Regions from separate parts of the Pseudomonas sp. Stari2 genome, predicted to be linked through region 3. Evidence: predicted binding sites of a transcription regulator. Region 3 holds the regulator's gene; each other region holds the start of a gene.
The links. Region 3 encodes FliA, which starts transcription of late flagellar genes. Its sites were predicted from a motif close to CTAAAGTTTNNNNNNNNNNNGCCGNTAA; they were not measured.

Region 1 (10,266 bases), 2.0 Mb from region 3:
TTTTGCGGCTAATGTTCTCATTCGTGACACAAAATAACGTTTTGATAACCGTTGTCGTTTGGTCATTGGTAGCCGCGACGGCATAATGCCCGCCGCCCACATCATTGCAGAGTCTAGGGAGTCAGCTTGACTACGCCTGTCGAACCCTTGCGTTTGCTGCTACTGGCTGAAGAGCCTGCGTGGACAGCGTTATTGCGCGAGTGTCTGGCTCCGTTGGGGAGTGCGGCGGTGCTGATCAGCGCGCCGAACTGGGAGTCGGTCAGCAGTCTGTTCGAAGACAACCGCCATGCGGTGTTGTTGACCGTTCCTGCTTTGCAGCCGGCGCCCGGCCGATGCAACCTGCCGACGGTGTTGCTGCTGGAGCACGAACCGGCGACTGCGCCCGATGGTGTCAGTGACTGGCTGGTGTTCGATGCCCTCGATGCCGGCATGCTTCGCCGTTGCCTGCGCCATGTGCGCGAACGCGGCGTGCTGGAAAACACCCTGCAACGCCTGGCTGAACAGGACCCCTTGACCGGCATCGCCAACCGTCAGGGTTTCCAGACTCTGCTCACGGCTCGGCTGGCGGAAAACGACGGTCGCGGCCTGGCGCTCGGGCACCTCGATCTCGACAACTTCCGACATGCCAACGACGCTCTCGGCCATCAGGCGGGCGACCGCTTGATCCTGCAAGTCGTCGCCCGGCTGAAGAGCCAACTGGAGGCCGGTGATCAACTGGCACGTCTGGGGAGCGATGAATTTGCCCTGTTGATCGACACCCGTCGCGCCCCGCAACGCGCCGAATGGATGGCCGAGCGCATCACCGAAGCCCTGGCCGAACCTTACTGGATCGACGGTGAAAGCCTGTTGATCGGCTCCAGCCTGGGCATCGCCCATGCCCGCGCTCAGGGCGGTGCCGATCCGCTGATGTGGCACGCGCATATCGCCATGCAGCAGGCCAAGAGCACTCAAGGCTGCACTTTTCACATCTTCAACGAGCGGATCAACCGCAACGCGCGGAGCATCGCCGACCTCGAAAGTGAACTGCGTCGGGCGTTGCGTCGCGATGAACTGGAGCTGCATTACCAGCCGCGCCTGAATATGCAGGACGGCCAGATTGTCGGCCTCGAAGCCCTGGTGCGCTGGCGCCACAGTGAACGCGGCTTGTTGCCGCCGAGCGAATTCGTGCCGCTGGCCGAGCAGAGCGGTCTGATCGTGCCGCTGGGTTACTGGGTGATTTCCCGGGCCCTGCGTGACATGCAGGCGTTGCGCGAACGCGGATTGCCGGCGCTGCACATGGCGATCAACCTGTCGTTCCGCCAGTTTCAGGACAGCCAATTGCTGCCGACGCTCAGCCGTCTGATCGCCGAGCGTGGTGTCGAGGCGCAATGGCTGGAATTCGAACTCACCGAAACTGCCGTGATGCGCCGCAGCGATCTGGTCAAGCAGACCATGGACGCCCTCGGTCGCCTCGGCGTGCGTTTTTCGCTGGATGACTTCGGCACCGGGTTCTCGTCGTTCGTGCACCTCAACAGCCTGCCGATCACCTTGCTGAAGATCGACAAGAGCTTTGTCGGCGGCATGGAACAGCGCGAAGAGAACCGCAAACTGGTGCACGCGATGATCAACCTCGCGCACAACCTGCACCTGGAAGTGGTGGCCGAAGGGGTGGAAACCCGGGAGCAGCTGGATCTGTTGCGCGGATTCGGCTGCGATCAGGTGCAGGGTTACCTGATCAGCAAACCGTTGCCGTTGGCGGAGTTGATTGACTATCTGATTGCTGACGCCAGCCAGCCTCCGCTGGGCATTGTGGTCTGACCAACAAGCTTACGGGAGCAGGGTTGCTCCCGTAGCCCGTCATTCCGGCTGAGCAATCTTGAATCCTTGAGATTGCGGCTCCAGTCGAATCATCCGCTTCATCTTCCATTCGAACGCCAGTGTCAGGCTGATTGCCGCGCAGGCCAGGCCCAGCGCCAAACCCCACCAGACGCCGGTCGGCCCCCAGTGCAGATGGAACGCCATCAACCACGCTGCCGGCGCGCCGATCAGCCAGTAGCAACCGAGCCCGACGAGGAAGGTGGTCTTGGCATCCTTGAGTCCGCGGATGCAGCCCATGGCAATGGTCTGCGTGCCGTCGAACAGCTCGAACCACGCCGCCACCGCCAGCAGGCTCACCGCCAGCCGAATCACCTCGGCAAACGCCGGATCGTTATGGTCGAGGAACAAACCGACCAACTGGTTCGGCAACAGCCAGAACACCATCGCAAACCCCAGCATCACCACTGCTCCAAAGACGATGCCGACCCGCCCGGACATCCGCGCATCGTTCAATTGCCCGGCGCCGTAATGCTGGCCGACGCGCATGGTGATCGCATACGACATTCCCGCCGGCACCATGAATGCCACCGAGACGATTTGCAGGGCAATCTGGTGCGCCGCCAATTGGGTGCTGCCCATGGTGCCCATGCACAGCGCCGCGAAGGCGAACAGCCCGACCTCTACCGCGTAGGTGCCACCAATCGGCAGACCCAGGCGCCAGAGTTCTTTGAGGTACTGCCGGTTAGGCCGCGACAGGCCTTCACGCAGCGGGTAGGCGTTATAGGCCGGATGCCGGCGGATGTGCCAGGCCAGCGCCAGTGCCATGCAGTTGGCAACAATCGCCGTGACCAGGCCGATACCGGTCAGGCCCAGTTTCGGCAGGCCGAACATGCCGGTGATCAGCGCGTAATTGAGCAGGAAGTTGGCCACCGTGCCGGCGAGACTGATGACCATCACCGGTGTTGCCCGGCCGATGGCGCTGGTGAAGCCGCGCAGGGCCATGAAGCTCAGGTAGCCGGGCAGGGCAAACGGCAGGGCGATCAGAAATTGTCCGGCAGCGTTGACGTTGGTCTCGGTCTGGCCGAACAGCAACAGCACCGGTTTCAGATTCCACAACAGCAACCCGGCACCGAGTGCCATCAGCCACGCCAGCCATAGCCCGGCCTGAGTCAGGCGGGCGGCGCCGATGATGTCGCCGGCACCCTGACGGATCGCCACCAGAGTGCCAACCGCCGCGATCACGCCGATGCAGAAAATCGACACGAACGAATAACTGGCCGCGCCCAGACCGCCGCCGGCCAGTGCTTCGGGGCTGAGGCGGGCCATCATCAGGGTGTCGGTCAGCACCATCAGCATGTGTGCCAACTGCGAGGCGATCAACGGCCCCGCCAGCCGCAGGATGGCCCAGAGTTCGGTACGCACAGGACGCTGCATGGCGTTCACATCCTTATAAAAGAGGGAGCAAGAGACCGTCGATTCTCAGGGTTTGGCGCAGGTTGCACAAAGGGATAAAAAGGATGGGTGGCATGATTAAAACTCATCCTGCGATGATTCTGTTAAGTTGGCGCAATCCCGCCATTGGAGCGTTGTGCATGTCCCGTCGTCTTCCACCCTTGTATGCCCTGCGCGCATTCGAAGCGGCGGCGCGGCACAGTTCGTTCACTCGGGCCGCAGAAGAGTTGTCGATCACGCAAAGTGCGGTGAGCCGGCACATCCGTACGCTCGAAGAGCATTTCGCCTGCCGCTTGTTCCATCGCAGCGGTCGCAATCTGCAACTGACCGAGTCGGCGCGCCTGCTGCTGCCGGGCATCCGCGAGGGATTCGCCGCCCTGGAGCGAGCCTGCAATACCTTGCGCGCCGAGGATGACATCCTGCGCATGAAAGCTCCGTCGACCCTGACCATGCGCTGGTTGCTGGCGCGGCTCAGTCGCTTCCGCCATCTGCAGCCGGGCAACGAGGTACAACTGACCAGCGCCTGGATGGACGTGGATTCGGTGGACTTCAACAACGAGCCCTTCGATTGCGCGGTGTTGCTCAGTGACGGGCATTTTCCGCCGGACTGGGAAGCCAGCCTGCTGTTTCCAGAGGAACTGATTCCGGTCGGCGCGCCGAATCTGCTCAACGACCAGTCCTGGGACGTTGCACGGCTGGCCAGCGCCGAATTGCTGCACCCGACGCCGGATCGCCGGGACTGGCGCAGTTGGCTGGAACACATGGGGTTGTCGGATCAGGTGTCACTCAAGGGCGGGCAGGTGTTCGATACCCTGGAACTCGGGATGATTGCGGCGGCCCGGGGCTACGGTGTGTCCATGGGGGATTTGCTGATGGTGGCCGAGGATGTCGCGCAAGGACGCCTGAGTCTGCCGTGGCCGACGGCGGTCGCCAGCGGACTGAATTATTACCTGGTGTGGCCAAAAACCCGTCCGGGAGGTGAACGTTTGCGCCGCCTGAGCGACTTCCTGCAAGGGGAAGTCCGCGCCATGACGCTGCCGGCGGTCACACGCTTGAGCTGAAACGTTCGAGCCTGCACAATGCCGGCCTTTCGCCATAACCCTGCTATTCGCTCAAGTATTCGGTTTTACCGCCGAATACGTGCATGTGGAACCGTCGTGCCGGTATCCACGATTCACCCCCACTATTAGAAAAATTTCCGAGTCAGGATCAAGGAGGATCCCGTGGCTCGGCCAGGAGCTGTCCATGTCTCAACCTCGCGCCCGGATCGCCTCGCAGCTGGGCCTCGCGCTCGCCGTGATACTGGCGATTGTCATCAGCGGCAGTACGGTGTTCGCCCTGCGTTCGCTTGACACCGCCAACCTCGCCACTCGTGAAGAACACCTGGCTAGCGAGGCACGCCTGCTCGCCGACCAGTTGAGCACTTTCCACGGCACGCTGCGTGAAAGCACCCAGCGCCTGAGCGGATTGTTCGAGAAGCGCTTCAGCGCCGGCCTGAGCATTCATCCGGGCGAGCCGGTCAACGTCGCTGGCACCCAGACCCCGGGCCTGCATCTGGGCAGCGAAGTGCTGAACAACAACTTCAAGGAAGTCGACGAGTTCAAGCAGATGACGGCGGGTGTCGCCACGCTGTTCGTGCGCAGCGGCGAAGACTTCGTGCGGGTCAGCACCTCGCTGACCAAGCAGGATGGCAGTCGCGCCATCGGCACCTTGCTCGATCACGCTCACCCGGCCTACGCGAAGTTGATGGCGGGGCAGGGTTATGTTGGCCGCGCCTTGCTGTTCGATCGCTCCTACATGACTCAATACACCCCGGTGCGTGACAGCAGCGGCAAGGTGATTGCTGTGTTGTTCGTCGGCTTCGATTACACCGACGCGCAGAACGCCCAGTTCGACAACCTCAAGCGCTTCCGCATCGGCCAGACCGGCTCGCTGGCGCTGCTGGACGAAAAGAACCAATGGCTGGTGGCGCCGGCTGGCGTGCAGGCGCTGGATCAAGCGGTTCCTGTGATCAATGATCTGGCGAAAGCGCCGGGTAAAGGCCGGTTCTGGAGCGATAAGTCCGAAGACTTCTACAGCATTGCCGTGCCGTTCGAAGGCGGTCCGTGGTCGGTGGTGGCGAGCATGCCGAAGGCCGAGATTCGCGCGGTGACCTGGAGCGTGGGTACCCAACTGGCCATCGGCAGTCTGCTGGCAATGTTGCTGGCGGTCGGCTCCGTGGTCTGGTTGCTGCGCAGCAAACTGGCGCCTTTGGGTGATCTGGTTCGTCAGGCCGAAGCCTTGGGTGCCGGTGATCTGAGCGTGCGTCTGAGCGTGTCGAGCAATGACGAAATCGGCCAGTTGGCCCGCGCCTTCAACCAGATGAGCCAAGCGCTGTCGACCATGGTCGAGCACATCCGCCGCGCCTCGGAAGAGGTCAACCGTCGGGCTCAAGCGCTGTCCGGCCTGTCTGGCGGCGCCTATGAAGGCATGGAGCAGCAGTCTGGCGAAATCACCAGCATGGCGGGTGCGGTTGAAGAATTCTCCGCCACGTCGCTGAACATTGCCGACAACATGGGCAACACCCAGCGTCTGGCCCAGGAAAACGCTCAGCAGACCCAGATCGGTCGCACGTCGATGGAAGAAGCGTCGTCCTCGCTGGAGCAGATTGCCGGCGCACTGAACACCACGGCGACCGTGATCAACACGCTGGGTCAGCGCTCCCAGGAAATCGGCGGCATCGTCAGCGTGATCACCTCGATTGCCGAACAAACCAACCTGCTGGCACTCAACGCCGCCATCGAAGCGGCCCGTGCCGGTGAACAGGGTCGCGGTTTTGCCGTGGTGGCTGACGAAGTGCGCAATCTGGCGTCGCGCACTCGTCAGGCGACCGATGAAATCTCCGGCATGATCCATAGCATCCAGCAGGAAACCGGCAACGCCATCAGCACCATGGAACAAGGCAACGTGCTGATGCAGGAAGGCCTGTCGCGTAACGCCAACGTCGCATCGGCGCTGGCGCGGATCGATGAGCAGAGCCGTTCGGCGGGTCAGCAGTTTGCCGCGATCACTACCGCGACTCAGGAGCAGAGCAGTACCGCGACGTTGTTGAGCAGCAACCTGCAGAGCATCGCGATGGCCAACAGCGAGCAGCGCGAGGTGGTGTCGAACCTGGCGATTACCGCGAAGGAACTGGAAAGCCTGGCGGCCGACCTGCGCCAAGAGGTCGACCGCTTCCGTTGAGGTGGAGTACCTGTTTACTGGTACGCGGAGAGGTCTTCGCTGGAGTCGACCTCTCCCCACTCTCCCGTGTAGGCAACAGCCTCGATGGGAACCCGGCCTGCATCGATGACGCGCTGCAGAGTGTTGGTCATGTGCATCTTGTCGCGTTGTTCCGCGGTCAGTTCGGCTCTTAGCCGAACGGCCTCTGCCCAGCCCTCGGGGGTGAAGCGCAGCAGCCCCATGTATTGGCCCTGAACTTCGTCCACCGATTGCGGCTTGTTGCCGATTTCCGCCAGCGTACCGGCGTCGGTCAGGCGGAAGGTTTCGGCATCCAGCAGCGGATCGCCGAAACGTTGCGTCCACAGTTCCAGCCAGTTGGGGTCATAGGTCACCGCCAGTGACGCCGTGTTGGTCATCAACGACTGAACCGCAGCCGGGCTGTAGAAAATATCGGAATAACTCACGATGCACGGCTGCCCCAGCAGCCACGATTCGGCGCAGGCCAGTGACGAGACCATGTTGGTGTCCGCCCAGCGCTGGTTGTGAAACTCGATCAGGCCACGTTCGGCCAGCAACTCACGTTTATAGCCGGTGACCACGGCGATTTCACTGATACCGGCCGCGCGCAGGGACTCCAGCTGCCATTCGAGCAGCGGTTTGCCCCGCAATTCGACCAGGCACTTGGGGCGCTCATCCGTGAGGCTTTTCATGCGGCTGCCACGTCCGGCAGCCAGAATAATGGCTTTCACAACACGTCTATCCCGTGGGTTATTGAGAGGAGTGGGGTTCGCCGAACAACTGCTGGATTCGCGTCAGGTCGTGGGAGGCAAAATCCGCTTCACGTTCCGGGTGCCACATCCAGCCTTCCCACGGCAGTTGAAGGTGGCGGATGGCTTCGATTTCCCCGTCTTCGCTGCGGGCCATGACTTCAAACCCCTGCGGGCAGCCAGCAAGGGCGAGGCCGTGATAGCTGTTCACTTCGGCAACGATCCGGCCGGACAACCGATGCCGGGTTCGCACATGACCGGTGACCGGTTTCAGCTCGCCACCGGACCAGTGCGCCAGCATCTGCATGCCGCGACAAATGCCCAGCACTGGCAACTGACGCGCGTTTGCGTGATCCAGTAACTCGCTTTCGGTGCGGTCGCGGGCCGGGCACTGACCGATGTCATTGCCCCCCGACAGCACGATGGCGTGGGGCGCGACGGCCGCCAGCCAGTGATCGAGCGGCAAGCCGTTGGGCACTGGCACCGGGACGAAACCGGCTGCCAGAAGGAAACCGATCAGTCGCTGATCCAGCGCATCACGGGCTTCTCCGCGTTCCGGGTGACTGTCCACTCGCTGACTGACGGCGACAACCTTCATGCCATCATCTCCACCCGGCGGCCCGGGCAATCCAGGTGCAGGAAATCCGCCGTCGACCAGCGCCGGTAAAGCACTTCACCCGCACCAATGACGGCCGGTAAGCCCAGTTCGCCGGCACGGATCGCCATGTGCGAATTGGCGCCGCCCCACGCTGTGATCAATCCGGCAATCGGGTAGGCGAACAACCAGTCGAACCCCGGATCCGCGTTGGGAATACAGACGATCGCCCCGGCGAGTTTGTCCCGGTCGTCGCACAGCACAACCGGCGCGGTCACGCGCTTCTGGGTGATGAAATTGGGCGCCGTTTCCGGCCACTCGAAACACCAGACATCTTCCGGTCGGGTGATTACCGGTGGCAGGGAGACCTTGAGCGTCTCGGCATAGCGCGCCTTGCCCTGTTCGATGCTGCGCAGCAGTACCTCTTTCGGATCCGCTGCCGCCACGTGCAGTTCGGTGAAGGCGCGGATATCGCAATAGGCCAGGTCTTCGCGACCGATGCCGTGCTCGGCACCGACTTGCGCAATCAATGCCAGCGCGTCGGAGAGATTACGGGTGAAGTGGAACTTGGCCAGTTCCCGCAGTTCGATACCGTTCTGCAGAAAGTCCAGCAAACCGACCGGATCGGGCTGCAAGCCATGGGCCTCGAGCAGTTTCACGATCTCGCGCATCTGCGGCAGCGTCAGCGAAAACGGTTGAAGGGGTTCCGGGGCGGTCGGGCGTTGAGTCCAGTCGAAATAGAGCTCCGGCGCTTCATCGTAGCGCGGTGAAAGGATGTCGTAGGTGCCCGGTCTCAGATGCCCGTAACGCGCCAGGAAAGTCGTCTTGTCGAGCGTCGCCCGATCGCGTGCCAATTGCCCGCTGACGGTGGAAACACCGGCCATGAACGCATCGTAGTCTGCCTGCGAAAACACACCTACGGCCACCAGCGACCTGAGCATCTGCACGGCGACGAAGCCGGCGCGGGCCAGACCGGCGAAGGGCAGGGTGCCGTAGCGTTTCGCATCTTCCAGCAACCAGTAAATGCGCTCCAGCGGATCGGCATCGGAAGCCAGCAATTCATCGCGGCGGGCATTGAGCACATCGAGTTTGTTGGCATCGCTGCGCCACAGACCGTCCTTGGGGTGGACGATACGGTTGGTCAGCTTGCGCAGGCTGGTGCTGATCGCGTCCAGCTCGTGGGGCTGAAAGCCTGCATCGGCGAGGCGTTCCAGTTGTTGCGACAGATCCAGGGTGTAGCAGGAGAACACGATTTCGAACTCCACCTTGTCGTGGAGTGTCGGCTCGGCCAGCAACCGATCGATGTAGTAGTCGACCAGCCGCCCGGCCAGATCTTCATCAAGATCTGCCGGAATGAAGGAGTTGAACGACAAACGCACATCGATATAAGGCAGGCCGAAAAAGTGCGGCATCAGCGGAAAGCTGCGCAAGTTGCGGTAGCCGTAGTTGTGACGTTGGTACGCCCAGATGGAGTCGGTCACCAGGTCCCGGTACAGCGAGAGTGCCAACGGCTTGGGCCGGATACCGATGATCTCGGCCGGGTTCCAGTCAGGCATCACGCCATAGACCGTGCGCTGGCCGATCAGGAAAGGATGCGGTCGCATGCCGCGCGCCACTTTGCGCTGAATGCTTTCCAGGCGGGCGGCCTGCTCCGCCTCGGATTCCGGACGGGAAGGCAGAATCAGCGGCCGGGCCTGTAACAGCCAGAGCGCTTCGCCGTCGTTTTCACCAGTGATTGCAAACTCGCAGTCGAGCGGCACGCCGCCGAATAGCGGCAGCAGCTCTTCGAGCAAGCCAATCACGGGCGCGAGGGACGCAGGTGCTGCAAGTTTGCTGTGGGCGGCCTGCTGCCAGAGCCGACCGCCCATGCCACCGGTCACCGAGGCGGTGTCGCTGCCTTCCGACCAGTTCACCACGCGATAGGGGGTGCAGGTGTTGGGGTCGTGGGAAAACGCGACGCCGGAGCGCAGCACATTCCGCAGCATGGGCTGGATCAGGATCTCGTCCGACGGATACACCTCGCCGTAACTGGCGATCACCTGTTCAACCGCCGAGGCCAGCCCTGCGTCATCGACATCCGGGATCGACAGGAAGGCGCCCGCGAAGGACGCCTGGGCGCTGTCTTCGCGTCCGCAGCTTGAACGCACGATCCAGGGAGCGGCAGGCAGCCGTCCCTGGACAGCCAGGACACAGGCTTGCCGATCCCGTTGCCAGTCCGCCACGGTGAATGCCAGCAGCGGCGCAATGCGGGCCGACGCGAGTCGTCCTTGCAGGCTGGACAGCGTGCCGGCCTTGGTAGAGAAATGCAGGGCCATCAGGCGTTATCTCAGCTGGGCGACCCAAATGTTCGTCGAGTACGGAATCTGGATCGAAGGCGTCTTCAGGCCTTTCAGGTAGTCGTCGATGGCGCTGATCACTTCGTGGAAGTTCGCACCGGCCTGACGCTCCAGCGTG
Region 2 (10,266 bases), 2.4 Mb from region 3:
CAGAAGGCTGGCGTCGCGCCCGTCGAGCAGGTCATCGAGCATGCGCTGCGAACTGCGGCTGACGTCGCTGATGGTCACGCCTTTGTTGAAGTTCTGCTCGGTGTACAACTGACCGAGGCGACGGATGCCTTCGGCGGCGTCCGGCAGACAGGCACTGGCGAACCGCCAGGAACCGACCGACGCACCGATCAGCGAACGCTCACGCGGCGCGGCCGGCAACCACTCACCGAACAGCGCCAGATCCAGCCCCTGAATCCCCAGCGCCTTGGGCCCGCCGGCAGCGCCGGGCAAGGTGCCGACGTCGGCGGCGTTCAGGCCTTGGGCACGAATGCGCGCCATGGCCCGAGGGCCGGCCTTGAGGGTGAGGGCAGGGAACTTGATGTGGATGGCTGTCATACCGGTCTCGATCGTTAGCAAGCGAAAGATTATAAGCACATGTTGCTATGGCAGCGGGAGCAGACCCCATGATGGCAATTCAGTTTCAGTTAAGTTCGCACCGTTAAGGTGCCGCCCGTAGCGACACATAAAAATACGGAGACACCATGAAAACCCTGACTGCCCTGACCCTTGCCTCGATCATCGGCCTTACCGCGAGCACCGTTCACGCCCGCGATCTCGGCCCGGATGAAGCCCTGCGCCTGCGCGACGCTGGTACTATCGTCTCCTTCGAGAAGCTCAACGCCACCGCGTTGGCCAAACACCCGGGTTCGACGATCACCGACACCGAGCTGGAAGAGCAGTACGGCAAGTACATCTACCAGATCGAACTGCGTGATCCGCAGGGGCTGGAATGGGATCTGGAACTGGACGCGGTCAGCGGGCAAGTGCTCAAGGATCATCAGGATACGTAATGAAGGTTAATGTTCGCGCCACCCGCCGTACGGCATTGGCGCTGGTGATGTTTTGCTCGACGGCCATGGCTCGTGACCTGGGTCCCGACGAAGCCCTCAATCTGCGCAAGCAGGGTGTGATCCTGCCGCTGGAGCAAGTGCTGCAGCAGGCGATGGACCGTTATCCCGGCGCGAAACTGCTGGAAGTCGAGCTGGAAGAAAAACACGACGTCTACATTTATGAAGTCGAGTTGCTGACCGTCGAAGGCGTGGCCCGTGAGCTGCACCTGAAGGCGGACACCGGTGAACTCGTGAAAGACAAGGAAGATTGACCGATGCGCTTGCTCCTGGTGGAAGACCACGTACCGCTGGCCGACGAATTGCTCGCTGGCCTGCAACGTCAGGGCTACGCGGTGGACTGGCTGGCGGACGGGCGCGATGCGGTTTATCAGGGCAGCAGCGAGCCCTATGACTTGATTATCCTCGACCTCGGTCTGCCCGGCGTGCCGGGGCTTGAGGTGCTGGCGCAATGGCGTGCCGGCGGTCTGACGATTCCGGTGCTGATCCTCACCGCTCGCGATTCATGGGCCGAGCGCATCGAAGGCCTGAAGGCCGGTGCCGACGATTACCTGACTAAACCCTTCCACCCGCAAGAGCTGCATTTGCGCATCCAGTCGCTGCTGCGCCGCTCCAAAGGTCAGGCCAACCAGCCGACGCTCAAGGCCGCCGGCCTGCATCTGGACGAGGGCCGTCAGTGTGTCGTGCGCGACGGTGCCGACATTCAGCTGACCGCTGCCGAATTCCGTCTGCTGCGCTACTTCATGCTGCACCCGGAGCAGATCCTCTCCAAGAGCCACCTCGCCGAACACCTCTACGACGGCGAAACCGAACGCGATTCCAACGTGCTTGAAGTCCACGTCAATCACCTGCGGCGCAAGCTCGGCAAGAGCGTGATCGAAACCCGGCGAGGTCAGGGGTATCTGTTTGGCGGACAGGCTTCGTGAGATCGATCCAGCGCCGCTTGAGCCTGGGGTTGATCAGCGTGCTGGTGGTCGTCGGCGTGCTGTTGGCACAAACCAGCCTGTGGCTGTTCGAAGCGGGTTTGCAGCGCTATCTCGAAGCCGGGTTGCGTAACGACAGCGAGAGCCTGCTGGTGGCACTGGTCCGTGGTCCGCAAGGCTTGCAGCTGGATGAGCGACACTTGTCGCCGGCTTATCAGCGACCGTTTTCCGGGCATTACTTTCGCATCGACTTCGCTGAAAGCCACTGGCGTTCCCGATCCTTGTGGGATCAGGACTTGCCGCTGCTCGAACGACCCGGTTTGCACAGCAACCTGCAGTTGGGGCCGGACGGCCAGCAGTTGTTGGTGCTGCGTTCGGACTATCGACGGCTCGGCCAGTCGATTTCCATCAGCGTGGCCCAGGATTACACGCCGGTGCGCGAGAGCTTCCAGCGCATGCGCCAGATCGGCCTCGGTCTCGGGCTGGCCGGGTTGCTGCTGATTCTGATCTTGCAGCGCATCACCGTGCGTCGTGCTTTGCGCCCACTGGAGAGAGCCCGTGAACAGATCGCCCAATTGCAGCAAGGCCAGCGTTCGCAGCTCGACGAACAGGTGCCTGAAGAGTTGGAGCCGCTGGTGGCGCAGATCAACCACCTGTTGGCCCACACCGAAGATAGCCTGAAACGTTCGCGCAATGCCCTGGGCAATCTCGGGCACGCGCTGAAAACCCCGCTGGCGGTGCTGCTGAGCCTGGCCTCGAGCGAGAAGCTCGATGCCCATCCCGAGTTGCGCAAGATCCTCAAGGAACAACTGGAGCAGGTTCAACAACGGCTGAACCGCGAACTCAATCGTGCACGCCTGTCCGGCGATGCGCTGCCGGGGGCGCTGTTCGATTGTGATGCAGAGCTGCCGGGGCTGTTGTCGACGTTGAACATGATCCATGGTGAACACCTTGAACTGAGCTACGTGTCTCCGCCGGGCCTGCAACTGCCGTGGGATCGTGAAGACCTGCTGGAACTGCTCGGTAACCTGCTGGACAACGCTTGTAAATGGGCCGATGCCGAGGTACGGCTGAGCGTGATCGAGCGCACGGATGGCTTCGCCCTGAGCGTTGAAGATGACGGGCCGGGGATTCCCGAATTGCAGCGTGCTCAGGTCTTCAGTCGTGGTACGCGACTGGACGAGCAGACCGATGGGCATGGCTTGGGGCTGGGGATTGTGCGGGATATCGTCGAGACGTGGGGTGGGTTGCTGGTGTTGGGCGAGAGTGAGTGGGGCGGTTTGAAGGTGGTGATCGAATTGCCTAAACGCTGACTCCTGTCACTCCAAAGTCCCTGAGGGAGCTAGCAAGCCAGCTCTCTCAGGGACTTTGCGTGGACCTTAGACCCGGAACTGATCCATCAGACTCTGCTGCTGATTCGCCAGACTATTGAGCGACTGACTCACCCGCGCCGACTCATTCGCCTGCCCCGACAGCGATTCCGTCACATCACGGATCGTCGCCACGTTGTTGTTGATCTCTTCAGCCACCGCGCTCTGTTCTTCAGCGGCGCTGGCGATCTGCAGGTTCATGTCGCTGATCACCGTGACCGCATCGCCGATCTGGCGCAGCGCGGTAACCGCTTGACCAACCTGTTCAACGCTGCCCTGAGCCTGGCGATGGCTGTTGCCCATCGAGCCGACCACGTCCTGAGTGCCGTTTTGCAGTTGCTCGATGACTTGGCGGGTTTCTTCCACCGATTCTTGAGTGCGGCGGGCGAGGTTGCGCACTTCGTCAGCGACCACGGCAAAACCGCGTCCGGCTTCACCGGCACGGGCAGCTTCGATGGCGGCGTTCAGGGCCAGCAGGTTGGTCTGCTCGGCGATGGCACGGATGGTCTCCAGAACGGTGCCGATCTTCTCGCTGTTGGCAGCCAGGCCTTCGACTTGCACCATCGCCGCGCTCATGTCGGCGGCGAGGGTGTCGATGCTGGCGGTGGTGCGGTCGATCACGGTCAGGCCCTGACGGGTAGCACGGTCGGCATCTTTCGCTGCTTCGGCCGCTTGTGCGGCGCTGCGAGCCACGTCCTGGGCGGTGGCGCTCATTTCGTGGGACGCGGTAGCGACCTGGTCGACCTGACGGTATTGCTGCTCCATGCCGGCGCTGGTCTGGGTGGCGATGGCCGAGGACTGGTCAGCAGTGTTGCGCGCGTCCTGCACCGAGCGTTTCACCTCGGCGATGATCGGTTGCAGCTTGTCGAGGAAGCGGTTGAACCAACCGGCCAGTTGACCGAGTTCGTCTTTCTTGTCGTAGGCCAGACGACGGGTCAAGTCGCCTTCGCCGCTGGCGATGTCTTCCAGCATGTGGGCCACGCCGAGGATCGGTTTGGTCACACTGCGTGCCATCAGCCACACCAGCAGCAGGCCGACCAGCGCGGCGAGCACGCCCAGGCTCAGTTCGATCAGGGTGCCCGAGGTGTTGCTGGCATCCAGTTGCTGCTTGAGCGCTTCGGCGCGGCTGACCAGGACTTTCTCCGGCACGTCGAGCAGTACGCCCCACGACGGACCACCGGGAATCGGCTGGAACGGCGACAGCACTTTCAGCTGTGCATTGCTGTGCAGGCTGCTGACGGTTTTGCTCGAAGCGAGCAGGCGCAGCAGTTCGGTGCCGCTGGTGGTGTCCACGGCATCCAGGCGCTGGCTGAGTTTGCTGGCGTCCGGGCTGTAGCCGGCGAGCAGTCCGGCGGGACTGATGATGCTCACGGCGGTCTGGCCGTCATAGAGCTTCTTGCTGGCGCCCTGGCTGATCGCCTGCAGGCTGTTGAGGTTGATGTCCACCGACAGCGAGGCGATCACTTTGCCGTTGACCATCAGCGGGAACACGATGCTGGTCATCAGCACCTTTTGCCCGTCGATCACATAGAAGTACGGTTCGATCACGCACGGCTTGAGCGTGGTGCGCGGGCAAGTGAACCAAGCGTTGGCGGCCTGGCCACTGGGGCCGGTGCTGGTGTCGGCCATGTCGCTTTCCGGTAGTGCCATCGAGGTCACTTTGCCTGGCGTCGGCTGCGACCAGTACAGGGCGAAACGGCCCTTGTCGTTGCTGCCCAGTTCGGCCTGGCCTGCAAACAGTTCATCCTTGCCGTCCAGCGCGTTGGCTTCGAACACCAGCGACAGGCCGAGCAATTCCGGGTTGGCCTGTAGCGCCGATTTCACCTGACGGGTCATGTCTTCGCGCAGGTCGAAGGCATCGAGAAAGCGCTTCTCGGCCTGTTCGCGCAGGAACAGCACCTGACGCGAAAAACCATGGCCATATTGATAGGCGTCCATGAACTGCTGGCGAATGCCCGCCGCCTGAACTTCGCCCTGGGATTCGATGCGCGCCTGAGCCGATTCGGTGAGCATCTCCATGCTGGAGGCTTTGACCAGTTCAGAACTGTGCTCCATGCGATACAGCGAAAGACCCACCAACAGGGTCACGATACCGGCCAGGCAGAGCCCGGCGAGCAGGGTGATTTTCCATTGGATGGAAAGTTGTCTGAGCGACATGCAGACGTCCTTATTCGATAAATATCTGAGACTTTGCACTGTAACGGCCGCGTTTCGACTTTCTTTATGGTGCAAATGCAATATGGCGAATTGACGCACGTTGTGGCGGATATGCCATCTTCAGCAGTTTGATCATGGAAAGTTACACAGTGGCACGCCCCGTCGCTTTGACACTGCGCCCGCTCTGCGGCACAGTGCGCGCCCTTCTAATAAGACCCTCTATGCAAATCCGCTGGCGACCCTCGTGGCTTGCCGGCCGGACTCATCCTGTCTGGCGGTGAATGGCTTTACCGTCGTGTTTTTGAGGTAGTGAAATGAATGCAGTGATTGCTGCGGTCGGCGTCATGCTGATCCTCAGCCTGTCCCGAGTGCATGTGGTAATCGCGTTGATCGTCGGTGCGCTGGTCGGTGGCCTGACCGGCGGCCTGGGCATCGACGCCACGCTCAAGGCGTTCAACAGTGGCCTGGGCGGGGGGGCGACAGTGGCGTTGTCCTACGCGTTACTCGGCGCTTTCGCCGTGGCGATTGCCAAGTCGGGCCTGGCCCATGCGCTGGCTGACAAGGCCCTGACGATGGTCGATCGTCAGCACGCATCCGGTGGCGGCAGCGTCAAATGGCTGCTGATCGGCTTGCTGTGGGTGGTGGCGATCGCTTCGCAGAACATCTTGCCGATCCACATTGCGTTCATTCCATTGCTGGTGCCGCCGCTTCTATATGTATTGACCAAGCTGCAACTGGATCGCCGGCTGATCGCCTGCGTCATGACCTTCGGCCTGATCACGCCGTACATGGTGTTTCCGGTCGGTTTCGGCAACATCTTCCTCAACCAGATCCTGCTGGCCAACGTCAGCAAGGCCGGCGTCGATATCAGCCAGGTCAACGTCATGCACGCGATGGCCATTCCGGCCGCAGGTATGGTGTTTGGGCTGTTGATGGCGGTGTTCTTCAGCTACCGCAAAAAGCGTGTCTATGATCTGGAGAAGATTGAGCAGGTTGAACAGGTCAGCGTCGCCTACAACCCGATGACCATTGGCATTGCCGGTCTGGCTATTGCTGCAGCCTTCATTATCCAGCTGCTGCTGGACTCGATGATTATCGGGGCGCTGGCCGGTTTCCTGATTTTCTCGGCGTCGGGCATCGTAAAGTGGCGCGAGACTGACGGCCTGTTCACCGAAGGCATGAAAATGATGGCGATGATCGGCTTCATCATGATCGCCGCCTCGGGTTTTGCCGAAGTATTGAAGGCCACCGGTGAGGTGCGCACGCTGGTCGAAAGCGCGGCGGCGCAGATCGATCACAGCAAGGCCATTGGCGCGTTGCTGATGCTGTTGGTGGGGCTGATGGTGACCATCGGTATCGGTTCGTCCTTCTCCACGGTGCCGATCCTCGCGGCGATTTTCGTCCCGCTGTGCGTACAGCTGGGTTTCAGCCCGATGGCGATCGTCTGCATCGTCGGCACTGCCGGGGCTTTGGGCGACACCGGTTCGCCGGCCTCGGACTCGACCCTCGGCCCGACCTCCGGCTTGAACATCGACGGTCAGCACCACCACATCTGGGACACCGTGGTGCCAACCTTCCTGCATTACAACCTGCCGTTGCTGGCGGCGGGCTGGATGGCCGCGATGGTCTTGTAACACCCCAAACCGGATCGTTACTGCTCAGAACGTGGTAACGATCTGGTTAGACCTCAGCTCAACTTTTGCTTTCGCGTGCCGTTAACGCCTTTAACCACGCCAATAAAACCAAAAGAGTGAGCCCCCAATGCGCCTGAGTCTCAAGGCTAAAGTCCTGTCCCTTGCCGTCCTTCCGGTCTTGCTCTTTGCGCTGGTGATCAGCCTGACCACGCTGTTCATTCTCCAGGAGCAGGCGCACAAGGAAGTCGAACAGACCCGCGAGCGCCTGCTCGGCGACGCCAAGGCTACCCTGGCCAGCTACGTCGCCGTGGCCATGACCACCATCAAACCTTTGTACGACGCCGCCACCCCCGGTGACGCCGAGGCGCGGGCGCAGGTGATCAAGCTGCTGTCAGGCATCAAGTACGGCAAGGATGGCTATTTCTTCGGCTACGACTCCGAGACCGTGCGCCTGTTCAAGTCCACCGATCCTGAAGGCGTGGGCAAGAGTTTCAAGGACAACCGCGACCCGAACGGCGTCTACGTCAACCGCGACCTGGTGAAAGTGGCGAAGGACGGTACTCACTACCTGCAATACAGCTCGCCGCTGCCGGGCAATGCGCAGGTGCTGGTGCCGAAACTCGGCTACACCGAATACCTGGCGAAGTGGGACATGGCGGTCGGTACGTCGGTCAACCTCGATGGCATCGAGGCGCAAGTGGCGCTGGTTCAGGCCCAGGTTCAGGAGCGTATGGAAGGCGTGGTGTTGAGCATCGTCGGCGTGGCGGTGATCGTGTTGCTGGTGATCGCGGTGGCGGGGCTGGTGCTGGCAAATACCATTCTGCGGCCGCTGACTCTGATGAAAGCCAACCTTGACGACATCGCGGCGGGTGAGGGCGACCTGACCCGTCGCCTGACCATCACCAGTCAGGATGAACTCGGCGAACTGGCCGGCTCGTTCAACCGTTTCGTCGACAAGATCCACGGTCTGGTGCGGCAGATCACTGAAATGACTTCGCAACTGACTGGGCTAGTGACGCAAGTGTCGGATCAGGCCCAGCGCTCCGATCAGGCCATGGAACGTCAGCGTCACGAGACCGATCAGGTGGCGACGGCGATCAACGAAATGTCCGCCGCCGCGCAAGAAGTCGCCAAGAGTGCACAGAACGCCGCCGTCGCCGCGCAGCAGACCGACGAAGAAGGCCAGACCGCCAAACGCGTGGTGGCCGGCAGCATCAAGCAGATTCATGCGCTGGTGGACGATATCCGTAGCAGCGGTTTGTCCCTCGACAGCTTGCAACAGGACGTGTCGTCGATCGTTGGCGTGCTCGGGGTGATCCGCTCGATTGCCGAACAGACCAACCTGCTGGCACTCAACGCAGCGATTGAAGCGGCCCGGGCCGGCGAGGCGGGGCGCGGGTTTGCGGTGGTGGCGGATGAGGTGCGGGCGCTGGCGTCGCGCACGCAGATCAGCACTCAGGAAATTCAGGGGATGATCGACCGTTTGCAGGCAGGTACGCAGTCGGCGGTCGAGGCGATGCGCCGGTCCAGCGAGGCGGGTGACGGTACGTCGGCTCAGGCCAATCAGGCCGGAGCATCGCTGGATGCCATGGCGGATCTGATCGCCACCATCAACTCGATGAACGCACAGATTGCCAGTGCTGCCGAAGAGCAGACGGCCGTGGCTGAGGAGATCAACCGAAGCGTGCATCAGATCGCGGTGGCGGTGGATAACGTGGCGGATGAAACCCAGTTGGGGGCGCAGACGTCGCGCAGTCTCGCGGATTTGGGGCAGCGGTTGGGCAAGCTGGTCGGTCAGTTCCGGATCTGATGGCGCTGTCGGGGCAGACCGTCAGGGTCTGTCCCAATACGGCACCTCCCCAAAACACTCAACAAAGAAATCAATCACTGTCCGCACCTTCACCGACAACCGCCGACTCCCCGGCCACAGCACCGCAATCTGCTGCGGCTCAACGCTGTTCGACACCTGATACTCCCCCAACACCGGCACCAGCGTACCCTCGCGCACCGCCTCGCCGATCAGCCATGACGGAAACATCACCAGCCCCAAACCCTGTTCGGCGGCCTGGGTCAGGGTGTCCGCATGATTGCCGGTAATCGGGCCTTTCACTGAATACGGCGTCCACTCGCCCTGATCCTGACGGAAGAACCAACGCTGCTGACCGGTCGCGCCCTTGTAGGCCAGACATTGATGGCGCGCGAGGTCTTCGGGATGCTGTGGCGTGCCGAAACGCTTGAGATACGCTGGGCTGGCCGCGACCTGAAAGCGGTGCGGCGCGAGGATTCGCGCCTGCATGCTCGAGTCGTGCAATGGGCCGATGCGGAACAGCAGGTCGGCGCCTTCCTGCAGCGGATCGATGTAGTGATCGGTCTGCTGGATGTCCAGTTGCAGCTTTGGGTAGCGCTCGCACAGACGGCCTAGCCATGGCGTCAGATGACGTTGGCCGAACACCACCGGGGCGTTGATTCGCACCAGGCCGGTGGGCTCGCTTTGCTGTTCCTGCAACGCCTGTTCGGCTTCCTCCAGTTGCACCAGCACCAGCCGCGCGTGGTGGCCGAGCATGCGTCCGGCTTCGGTGGGTGTTACCGCGCGGGTGTGGCGGTAAAGCAGTTGCTGGTTCAGCGCGTGTTCCATCAACTGGATCTGCCGGGAAATCGAGGAGGGCGCCACTCCCTCGCGGCGGGCTACTTCGGAAAAACTGCCGTGGTCGAGTACCGCCACAAACAGCCTTAGCGCCTTGAATCCCAGTTCGTTGAGCCCGTGCATGGATCATCCTGCTGTGCGAGTTGCGCAAAAGTGTTGTCCGGATGCTCCCATTTATCGCACAGCCGCGCCAGCCGATAATCCGCGCCATCGTTTCCTTCAGAGGTTTTTCAGATGCAGTCGTTTGATGAAGTGAGTACTGCGCCGACACCTGTCGCCCGGCCGGGTTTGCGATTGTTGCTGTTGCCGTTGGTGATTCTGGCCGGCATGGGGTTGTCGGTGGAGGCCGGGTTGCTGGGGCCGCTGGGTGAGCAGGTCGGGCACCTGTGGGCGACTTTGAGCATCTTCGGGGTTGGCTCGGCGATTCTGTTTTTGCTGTTGCTGTTTGCGGGGCCACAGAAGGGCCCGGCGCTGACCGATCTGCCGCGCTGGCAGTTGATCGGCGGGTTTCTGGGGCCGATGTATGTGGTGGTGTTGACGCTGGCGACGCCGCATATCGGGATTGCGATGACCATGATCGCGATTCTGTCGGGGCAGGTTGGCAAAAGTGTCCTGATCGACCATTTCGGC
Region 3 (10,266 bases):
GCGCGGTGCGGATCGGCTGGTCGTCGGTGAAGCCTTCGACGTGAATCGGGTTGTCGAACGGTTTGAGGATCGCCGCAACCTTGTCGATGATGTTGAACGCGATGTCGCTCGGCATGGCGTCGCCGCTACCGAACAACAGGCTGGAGTTGAGTTCGATCTCGACCCACAGCTCGTTGCCGCGCACGGTCATCTGGTTGCTCGCGATCAGGTCGCCGAACGCGGCGCTGATATCGTCGGCGATGCTTTTCAGCGGATCGCTGGCCCCGGCGATGCCGGCATCGACCTGCTCACTGTCCTTGACCAGCGGCTTGGCCGGGGTCACGGTCTTCGGGCGTTCTTCACCGATCGGGATCGGCTTGAGCGAGCGGTCGGAGTCGGTGAAGACTCCGATCAACGCTTCGGAGATGACCTTGTACTTGCCTTCGTTGATCGACGAGATGGAGTACATCACCACGAAAAAGGCAAAGAGCAAGGTGATGAAGTCGGCGTAGGAAACCAGCCAACGTTCATGGTTTACGTGCTCTTCATGCTGGCGACGACGTGCCATGAGGTTAGTCCCTTAATCCATGAAGCCCTGAAGCTTCAACTCGATGGAGCGTGGGTTTTCACCTTCAGCGATCGACAAAATACCTTCCAACAACATTTCGCGATAACGCGACTGCCGCAACGCAATTGACTTGAGCTTGGCGGCGACCGGCAGCAACACCAGGTTGGCGCTGGCCACACCGTAGATGGTGGCGACGAATGCCACGGCGATGCCGTTGCCCAGTTGCGACGGATCGGCCAGGTTGCCCATCACGTGGATCAGGCCCATCACCGCACCGATGATACCGATGGTCGGCGCGTAGCCGCCCATGCTTTCAAAAACCTTCGCGGCTTCGATGTCGCGGGCTTCCTGGGTGTAGAAATCCACTTCGAGAATGCTGCGGATCGCTTCCGGCTCGGCGCCGTCGACCAGCAGTTGCAGGCCCTTGCGCGAGTAGGCGTCGGGTTCGGCATCCGCCACGCCTTCCAGGCCCAGCAGGCCTTCCTTGCGTGCGGTGAGGCTCCAGTTAACGACGCGGTCGATGCCGCCGGCCAGATCCACACGCGGCGGGAAAAAGATCCAGGCCAGAATCTGCATGGCACGCTTGAACGCGCTCATCGGCGATTGCAGCAAGGCGGCACCGATGGTCCCGCCGAGCACGATCAGCGCCGCCGGGCCGTTGGCCAGTGCGCCGAGGTGACCGCCTTCAAGGAAATTGCCGCCGATGATGGCGACAAACGCCATGATGATCCCGATAAGGCTTAGAACATCCATCAGATACACGCCTCGACGATGTGCTTGCCGATATCGTCCAGACCGTACACCGCATCCGCGAGGTCAGCCTTGACGATCGCCATCGGCATGCCGTAGATCACGCAACTGGCTTCATCCTGGGCCCAGACGGTGCTGCCGCCCTGTTTGAGCAGACGCGCGCCTTCGCGACCGTCGGCGCCCATGCCGGTCAGTACGACCGCCAGAACTTTGTCGCTGTAGGATTTCGCCGCAGAACCGAAGGTGATGTCCACGCAAGGCTTGTAGTTCAGACGCTCATCGCCCGGCAGGATTTTCACTGCGCCACGGCCGTCGATCATCATCTGCTTGCCACCCGGTGCCAGCAGCGCCAGACCCGGACGCAGGATGTCGCCATCCTCGGCCTCCTTGACACTGATGCGGCACAGCTTGTCCAGACGCTCGGCGAAGGCCTTGGTGAAGGCTGCCGGCATGTGCTGGATCAGCACGATCGGCGCCGGGAAGTTGGCCGGCAACTGGGTCAGAACCCGCTGCAGCGCAACCGGGCCACCGGTCGAGGTGCCGATCGCCACCAGCTTGTAGGCCTTGCGTTTCGGAGCAGGCGACGAAGCACTGGCAGCCGGAACGCGAGCCGGTGCAGGCGCAGGTGCCGGACGAGCCGGAGCACCGTGGCTGCCAAAACTCGACGGCGCTGCTGCCGGAGTCGGCGCAGGTGCAGGTGCAGGTGCAGCGGCAGGCGCCGGGGCACTGTAGGCACTGAAACGACGGTTACTGCGCGAGATGCTGTGAACCTTCTCGCACAGCAGTTGCTTGACCTTCTCCGGATTACGGGAGATGTCTTCGAAATTCTTCGGCAGGAAATCCACCGCGCCAGCATCCAGCGCATCCAGAGTTACCCGGGCACCTTCATGAGTCAGCGAGGAGAACATCAACACAGGGGTCGGGCAGCGCTGCATGATGTGCCGCACGGCCGTGATGCCGTCCATCATCGGCATCTCGTAGTCCATGGTGATCACGTCCGGCTTGAGGGCCAGGGCCTGATCGATCGCCTCTTTACCGTTGGTTGCCGTACCGACAACCTGGATGCTCGGATCCGCTGAAAGAATTTCCGAGACGCGGCGGCGGAAAAAACCCGAATCGTCCACCACCAGGACTTTGACTGCCATAAACACTCCATTAGGTGCAGCGGGACGTTGTCGCTCCGCTGCCCCGGATTCAAATACGCCGCGCGGCGTAACGCTTGAGCATGCTTGGAACATCGAGAATCAGTGCAATGCGGCCGTCACCGGTAATGGTGGCGCCGGACATGCCCGGGGTTCCCTGCAGCATTTTGCCCAATGGCTTGATGACCACTTCTTCCTGGCCGACCAGTTGATCGACGACGAAGCCGATCCGCTGGGTGCCCACCGAAAGGATCACCACATGGCCTTCGCGCTGCTCTTCGTGAGCGGCGGAGCTGACCAGCCAGCGCTTGAGGTAGAACAATGGCAGCGCCTTGTCCCGCACGATCACCACTTCCTGGCCATCCACCACGTTGGTGGTCGACAGGTCGAGGTGGAAGATTTCGTTGACGTTCACCAGCGGGAACGCGAACGCCTGGTTGCCGAGCATCACCATCAGGGTCGGCATGATCGCCAGCGTCAGCGGCACCTTGATGACGATTTTCGAGCCGGCGCCCTTGGTCGAATAGATGTTGATCGAACCGTTGAGCTGGGAAATCTTGGTCTTCACCACGTCCATGCCGACACCGCGGCCGGACACGTCGGAGATCTCGGTCTTGGTCGAGAAGCCCGGGGCGAAGATCAGGTTGTAGCATTCGGTGTCGCTCAGGCGGTCGGCGGCATCCTTGTCCATCACACCGCGTTTCACGGCGATGGCGCGCAGGACGTTCGGGTCCATGCCTTTGCCGTCGTCGGAGATCGACAGCAGGATGTGGTCGCCTTCCTGTTCAGCAGCCAGGATCACCTTGCCGCCACGGGCCTTGCCCGAGGCTTCGCGTTCTTCCGGCGACTCGATGCCGTGGTCGACCGCGTTGCGCACCAAGTGGACCAGCGGGTCGGCCAGTGCCTCGACGAGGTTCTTGTCGAGGTCGGTCTCTTCACCCACCAGTTCCAGGTTGATTTCTTTCTTGAGCTGACGCGCGAGGTCGCGAACCAGTCGCGGGAAGCGGCCGAAGACTTTCTTGATCGGCTGCATCCGGGTCTTCATGACAGCGGTCTGCAAGTCGGCGGTGACCACATCGAGGTTCGACACGGCCTTCTGCATCGACTCGTCGCCGCTGTTCAGGCCCAGACGCACCAGACGGTTACGCACCAGTACCAGCTCGCCGACCATGTTCATGATTTCGTCGAGACGCGCGGTGTCCACACGCACGGTGGTCTCGGCTTCACTCGCCGGTTTTTCCGGTGGTGGCGTCGCCGGTGCACGGGCCGGAGCCGGTGCAGCAGCGGCAGCCGGTTTGGCCGGTTCGGTTTTAGGCTCAGGCGCTTTTGCAACAGGTTTTGCCGCAGTGGCTGGCGTCTTCGCAGCCGGCGTCGCAACAGCCGAGGCATTGCCGGCAGTCACGACGGCTCCGGTGTTGACGTCAGTGAACTTGCCTTTGCCATGCAGATCGTCGAGCAGCGATTCAAACTCGTGGTCGGTGATCAGATCACTACCGGCCGCCGCCGCTGCCGGGGCAGCACTTGCATTCGCAGGGACGGAAGCAATGGCCGACTCCAGCGCATCGACGGCAAAGTTGCCCTTGCCGTGCAACTGATCGAGCAAGGCTTCGAATTCGTCGTCGGTAATGTCCGAGCTGTCGCCCGCCGCCGGAGTCGCAGGCGCAGCGGCCGCCGGTGCCACGGCGTCGGCCGCGAACTGGCCCTTGCCGTGCAACTGGTCGAGCAGCGACTCGAATTCGGCATCGGTGATTTCATCGCTGGCCGCTTCGCTGGAGGCAGGCGCGGGGGCTTCGGCTTCGGCCTTGACGGCGTTCAGCGAGTCCAGCAACTGTTCAAATTCGTTATCGGTGATGTCGCCGGAGTCGCCGGTTTCGTTTTCAACGACCAGCTCTTCGATCATCTCGGCCACGGGCGAAGCCGGGGCTTCATCCGCCGATTGCGGTTCGGCCAGACGCGCCAGGGCGGCCAGCAGTTCCGGGGTTGCAGCGGTGATCGGGCTGCGATCGCGGACTTCGCTGAACATGCTGTTCACCGCGTCCAGCGCTTCGAGCACCACGTCCATCAGTTCTGCATCTACACGACGCTCACCCTTGCGCAGGATGTCGAACACGTTTTCGGCGATGTGACAGCACTCCACCAGCTCATTGAGCTGAAGGAAGCCGGCGCCCCCTTTTACAGTGTGGAAACCGCGAAAAATTGCGTTGAGCAGATCTGCGTCATCCGGGCGGCTTTCCAGCTCGACCAGTTGTTCGGACAGTTGCTCAAGAATCTCGCCGGCCTCAACCAGGAAATCCTGAAGGATCTCTTCATCGGCGCCGAAGCTCATTAATGGGGTGCTCCTACAGGTCTAAAAACCCAGAAAACTAAAATCCAAGGCTGGATAACAAATCGTCCACATCGTCCTGACCGGACACAACGTCTTCTCGTTTATCGGCATGAATCTGCGGACCTTCACCCTGCGAGAGATGTTTTTGTGGATCTTTTTCAGCGAGCATTGCAGCACGGTCATGTTCGATGCCCGCAAAGCGGTCCACCTGGCTGGCCATGAGCACGAGTTTGAGCAGATTGCTTTCGACTTCGGTGACCAACTGGGTCACGCGCTTGATCACTTGACCTGTGAGGTCCTGGTAATCCTGGGCCAGCAGAATGTCGTTGAGGTTGCTCGACACTGCGCGGTTGTCGGTGCTGCTGCGTGTCAGAAAACCGTCGACCCGACGCGCCAGCTCGCGGAACTCCTCAGCCCCGACTTCACGACGCATGAAGCGTCCCCAGTCGGCACTCAATGCCTGGGCTTCGTCAGCCAGACCATTGACCACCGGCGTGGCGCTTTCCACCAGGTCCATGGTGCGGTTGGCCGCCGCTTCGGTCAGCTTGACCACATAGCTCAGGCGCTCGGTCGCATCAGTGATCTGCGACACTTCCTCGGCCTGCGGCATGTGCGGGTCGATCTGGAAGTTGACGATTGCACTGTGCAGTTCGCGCGTGAGCTTGCCGACTTCCTGGTACAGGCCACGGTCACGGGTCTGATTGAGCTCATGGATCAGTTGCACAGCGTCGCCGAACCTGCCTTTTTCAAGGCTTTCGACCAGTTCGACCGCGTGTTTTTTCAGCGTCGACTCGAAGTCGCCCTGTGAAGATTCTTTATGCTCCATAGCTCCCCCGCGCGTCATCAGCCGATGCGTTCGAAAATCTTCTCGATTTTTTCTTTCAGCGCCTGAGCCGTGAAAGGTTTGACCACGTAGCCGTTAACACCGGCCTGGGCCGCTTCGATGATCTGCTCGCGCTTGGCTTCAGCAGTCACCATCAGCACTGGCAGGTGCTTGAGTTTTTCATCGGCGCGCACGTGACGCAGCAAGTCGATACCGGTCATGCCAGGCATGTTCCAGTCGGTCACCAGAAAGTCGATGCTGCCGCTGTTGAGTACCGGAATGGCAGTGGTGCCATCGTCGGCTTCAACGGTGTTGGTGAACCCGAGGTCACGCAACAGGTTCTTGATGATCCGCCGCATCGTTGAGAAGTCATCAACGATGAGGATTTTCATGTCTTTGTTCAATTCGACCTCCAAGCAGTCTTAAACGCGCCCAGCACCTGGACGCGCCATTTCAATCAATCCGGCAAAACACTCGATGACTGTCTGGAGCACAACAGAGCAAGACCGGTGCCGTTCACCACCGCACCAGCCTCGTTCGCAGCGTCCCCACACTGCCTTCAGCGCGCTCGCCACTCCCCCAAACGCCCCCGCAAGCGGGCCGCGCACTGGCTATGTAACTGGCTGACCCGCGATTCACTGACGCCAAGGACTTCACCGATTTCCTTGAGGTTCAGCTCTTCGTCGTAGTACAGCGCCAACACCAGTCGCTCACGCTCCGGCAAATTGGCAATCGCGTCCGCCAACGCAGCCTGGAAGCGCTCATCTTCCAGATCGCGCGACGGCTCAAGATGAGCACTGGCGCCATCCTCGTGCAGCCCTTCGTGTTCGCCGTCCTGCAACAGGTCGTCGAAACTGAACAGTCGGCTGCCCAGGGTGTCATTCAAAATCCCGTAGTAATCGTCGAGACTCAATTGGAGTTCGGCCGCAACCTCGTGATCTTTAGCGTCACGGCCGGTTTTAGCTTCAATCGAGCGAATCGCGTCGCTGACCATACGGGTGTTACGGTGAACCGAGCGTGGTGCCCAGTCCCCCTTGCGTACTTCATCGAGCATGGCGCCGCGGATCCGGATGCCCGCGTACGTTTCGAAACTGGCGCCTTTGCTGGCGTCGTATTTGGTCGAGACTTCGAGCAGGCCGATCATCCCGGCCTGGATCAGGTCTTCGACCTGCACACTGGCAGGCAATCGCGCCAGCAAGTGGTAAGCAATGCGTTTGACCAGTGGCGCGTAACGCTCGATCAGTTCGTACTGCGCGTCACGTGCCGACTTCTTGTAGAAATTCATACCGCTGGCGGTCATAGCACAGGTCCTGCCGTTTGCTGCACGAGGCGCTCGACGAAAAATTCGAGGTGGCCGCGCGGGTTGGCGGGCAGCGGCCAGGTGTCGACCTTCTGTGCGATCGCCTTGAACGCCAGTGCGCACTTGGAACGCGGGAAAGCTTCATAGACCGCACGCTGCTTCTGCACCGCCTTGCGCACGCTTTCGTCGTAAGGCACCGCGCCGACGTATTGTAGGGCGACGTCAAGGAAGCGATCCGTGACCTTGGTCAACTTGGCGAACAGATTGCGACCTTCCTGCGGGCTCTGGGCCATGTTGGCCAGGACGCGGAAGCGGTTCATGCCGTAATCGCGGTTCAGCAGTTTGATCAGCGCGTAGGCGTCGGTAATCGAGGTCGGCTCGTCGCAGACCACCAGCAACACTTCTTGCGCAGCGCGAACAAAACTGACTACCGAGTCACCGATACCCGCAGCGGTGTCGATCACCAACACATCGAGATTGTCGCCGATATCGCTGAACGCCTGGATCAGGCCGGCATGCTGGGCCGGACTCAGATGAACCATGCTCTGGGTGCCAGAAGCGGCCGGCACGATGCGGATCCCGCCGGGACCTTGCAACAGCACGTCGCGCAGCTCGCAGCGGCCCTCGATCACATCGGCCAGGGTACGTTTGGGCGTGAGGCCCAGCAGAACGTCGACGTTCGCCAGACCCAGGTCGGCGTCCAGCAGCATGACCCGACGGCCAAGCTCTGCCAGCGCCAGGGACAAGTTCACTGACACGTTAGTCTTGCCGACGCCACCTTTGCCGCCGGTCACCGCGATCACCTGTACGGGATGCATGCTGCCCATGTTATTTCTTTACCTTGTCTTGCATAGACGGAGGCCACATTACTGGCTGCGCGTTCACAACCGGAACAATGCGTGGCAGACCATCGATGTAGGTACAAAAACTGTTCATTACCTCAGCCAACCTGCTTGGTCGGGCTGTGGTAGATATCAGCGAACATGTCAGCCATGGCTTCTTCGCTGGGTTCTTCCTGCATTTGCACGCTGACGGCGCGGCTGACCAATTGATGACGGCGCGGCAGATGCAGATCATCCGGAATCCGGGGGCCATCGGTCAGGTAGGCGACCGGCAGTTCATGACTGATCGCCAGACTCAGCACTTCGCCAAGGCTGGCCGTCTCATCCAGTTTAGTCAGGATGCACCCGGCGAGCCCGCAACGCTTGTAACTGTGATAAGCGGCGGTTAGAACCTGTTTCTGGCTGGTGGTTGCCAGCACCAGATAATTTTTCGACCGAATGCCACGACCGGCCAGACTTTCCAGCTGCATGCGCAGTGCCGGATCGCTGGCCTGCAGGCCGGCGGTATCGATCAGCACCACGCGTTTGCGCAGCAGTGGATCCAGCGCCTGCACCAGGGACTGGCCCGGGTCGACGTGGGTCACCGACACATTGAGGATCCGGCCCAGGGTTTTCAGCTGTTCCTGAGCGCCGATGCGGAAACTGTCCATGCTCACCAGCGCAATGTTCTGCGCGCCGTACTTGAGCACATAACGGGCAGCCAGCTTGGCCAGGGTGGTGGTCTTGCCCATGCCGGCCGGGCCGACCATGGCAATCACTCCGCCCTCTTCCAGCGGCTCGACTTCCGGCGTGGCAATCATCCGCGCCAGGTGCGCGAGCAACATGCGCCAGGCCTGACGAGGCTCTTCGATATCGCTGGTCAGCGCCAGCAGGTCGCGGGACAACGGACCGGACAGACCGATGCGCTGCAGACGACGATACAGATTGGCCTGGGCCGGACGGCTGCCTTGCAGCTGATTCCAGGCCAGGGTGCCGAGCTGCACTTCCATCAGTTCGCGCAGGCTGTTGAGTTCGAAACGCATCGAATCCAGCGCACGCGGATCGACGCCAGCGGCAGCCGGCGCAGGTGCCGGGGCTGGACGGGCCGGTGCGGCGTACGTCGGTTCTGTCAGAGGCTCGGCCGCCGTCAGCGGCAGGCCGGCGGTCAATGGCAGACCGGAGAACAACTGGCGATTGGTGTTGCCGTCGGCCTCACCACGCATGCTCAGCTCGGCCTGGGCGGTAACGATGCGCGACTGGGTCTTGCGCAGCTCGTCTTCGAGTTCCATGTTCGGAACCCGTGGCGCCAGAGCCGACAGTTTGTAATCCAGCGCCGCCGTCAGCTCGACGCCGCCGGCAATGCGGCGGTTGCCAATGATGGCGGCATCAGCGCCCAGCTCATCACGAACCAGCTTCATGGCCTGACGCATATCGGCGGCGAAAAAACGCTTAACTTGCATAAACCACTACCTCAGCCGTTGGGCCCTACTGTCGCAACGATGGTCACTTGCTTGTTGTCCGGAATTTCCTGGTAGGCCAGCACGTGCAGTCCTGGGACTGCCAGGCGGCCAAAGCGCGAGAGCATCGCGCGAACCGGGCCTGCTACCAACAGGATCACCGGCTGACCTTGCATTTCCTGACGCTGCGCCGCTTCGATGAGCGAACGCTGCAGCTTCTCGGCCATGCTTGGCTCCAGCAGAACGCCCTCTTCCGAGCCTTGTCCTGCCTTCTGCAGACTATTGAGCAATATTTGTTCCAACCTTGGCTCCAGCGTGATAACTGGCAGCTCGGACTCAGTCCCTACAATGCTTTGGACGATGGCGCGCGAAACGCCGACGCGCACGGCAGCCACCAGCGCGGCGGTATCTTGACTCTTCGCGGCGTTGTTGGCGATGGCTTCGGCAATGCTGCGGATGTCGCGCACCGGCACGTGTTCGGCCAGCAGCGCCTGCAACACTTTCAGCAGCTGCGACAACGTGACCACACCCGGCACCAGCTCTTCAGCCAGTTTCGGCGAGCTCTTGGCCAGCAATTGCATGAGTTGCTGCACTTCCTCGTGACCGATCAACTCACTGGAGTGCTTGTACAGAATCTGGTTCAAGTGCGTGGCGACCACGGTACTGGCGTCCACCACGGTGTACCCGAGCGATTGCGCCTGGGAGCGCTGGCTGACTTCGATCCACACCGCCTCCAGGCCGAAAGCCGGATCTTTGGCGGTAATGCCGTTGAGCGTGCCGTAGACCTGCCCCGGGTTGATCGCCAGTTCGCGATCCGGGTAGATCTCGGCCTCGGCCAGGATCACGCCCATCAGGGTCAGGCGATAGGCGCTCGGCGCCAGGTCGAGGTTGTCGCGGATGTGCACGGTCGGCATCAGGAAGCCCAGATCCTGCGAGAGCTTCTTGCGCACGCCCTTGATCCGCGCCAGCAATTGCCCGCCCTGGTTGCGGTCCACCAGCGGAATCAGGCGGTAGCCGACTTCCAGGCCGATCATGTCGATCGGGGTCACGTCGTCCCAGCCCAGCTCCTTGGTTTCCATGGCGCGGGCCGGCGACGGCAG

Region 1: NH234_RS29025 (methyl-accepting chemotaxis protein) is a predicted target of FliA. The motif match lies at 4,361-4,388, and genes of this name have one in related genera.
Region 2: NH234_RS20015 (methyl-accepting chemotaxis protein) is a predicted target of FliA. The motif match lies at 7,050-7,077, and genes of this name have one in related genera.

Annotation. Positions count from the first base shown of each region.
Region 1 covers NZ_CP099760.1:6,300,170-6,310,435, reverse strand. The annotation lists gene NH234_RS29040 (putative bifunctional diguanylate cyclase/phosphodiesterase) at 127-1,797, shown strand; gene NH234_RS29035 (NorM family multidrug efflux MATE transporter) at 1,837-3,231, opposite strand; gene NH234_RS29030 (LysR substrate-binding domain-containing protein) at 3,390-4,310, shown strand; gene NH234_RS29025 (methyl-accepting chemotaxis protein) at 4,495-6,471, shown strand; gene NH234_RS29020 (phosphocholine cytidylyltransferase family protein) at 6,486-7,199, opposite strand; gene NH234_RS29015 (gamma-glutamyl-gamma-aminobutyrate hydrolase family protein) at 7,219-7,815, opposite strand; gene NH234_RS29010 (PEP-utilizing enzyme) at 7,812-10,127, opposite strand; gene NH234_RS29005 (class I SAM-dependent methyltransferase) at 10,134-10,266, opposite strand, start outside.
Region 2 covers NZ_CP099760.1:4,390,076-4,400,341, reverse strand. The annotation lists gene NH234_RS20050 (hypothetical protein) at 1-396, opposite strand, end outside; gene NH234_RS20045 (PepSY domain-containing protein) at 543-851, shown strand; gene NH234_RS20040 (PepSY domain-containing protein) at 851-1,162, shown strand; gene NH234_RS20035 (response regulator transcription factor) at 1,166-1,834, shown strand; gene NH234_RS20030 (sensor histidine kinase) at 1,831-3,144, shown strand; gene NH234_RS20025 (methyl-accepting chemotaxis protein) at 3,211-5,358, opposite strand; gene NH234_RS20020 (Na+/H+ antiporter NhaC family protein) at 5,673-6,992, shown strand; gene NH234_RS20015 (methyl-accepting chemotaxis protein) at 7,120-8,802, shown strand; gene NH234_RS20010 (LysR family transcriptional regulator) at 8,824-9,759, opposite strand; gene NH234_RS20005 (DMT family transporter) at 9,871-10,266, shown strand, end outside.
Region 3 covers NZ_CP099760.1:1,991,087-2,001,352, reverse strand. The annotation lists gene motD (flagellar motor protein MotD) at 1-547, opposite strand, end outside; gene NH234_RS09185 (flagellar motor protein) at 560-1,300, opposite strand; gene NH234_RS09180 (chemotaxis response regulator protein-glutamate methylesterase) at 1,300-2,442, opposite strand; gene NH234_RS09175 (chemotaxis protein CheA) at 2,492-4,765, opposite strand; gene NH234_RS09170 (protein phosphatase CheZ) at 4,803-5,591, opposite strand; gene NH234_RS09165 (chemotaxis response regulator CheY) at 5,609-5,980, opposite strand; gene fliA (RNA polymerase sigma factor FliA) at 6,148-6,888, opposite strand; gene fleN (flagellar synthesis regulator FleN) at 6,885-7,715, opposite strand; gene flhF (flagellar biosynthesis protein FlhF) at 7,829-9,169, opposite strand; gene flhA (flagellar biosynthesis protein FlhA) at 9,181-10,266, opposite strand, start outside.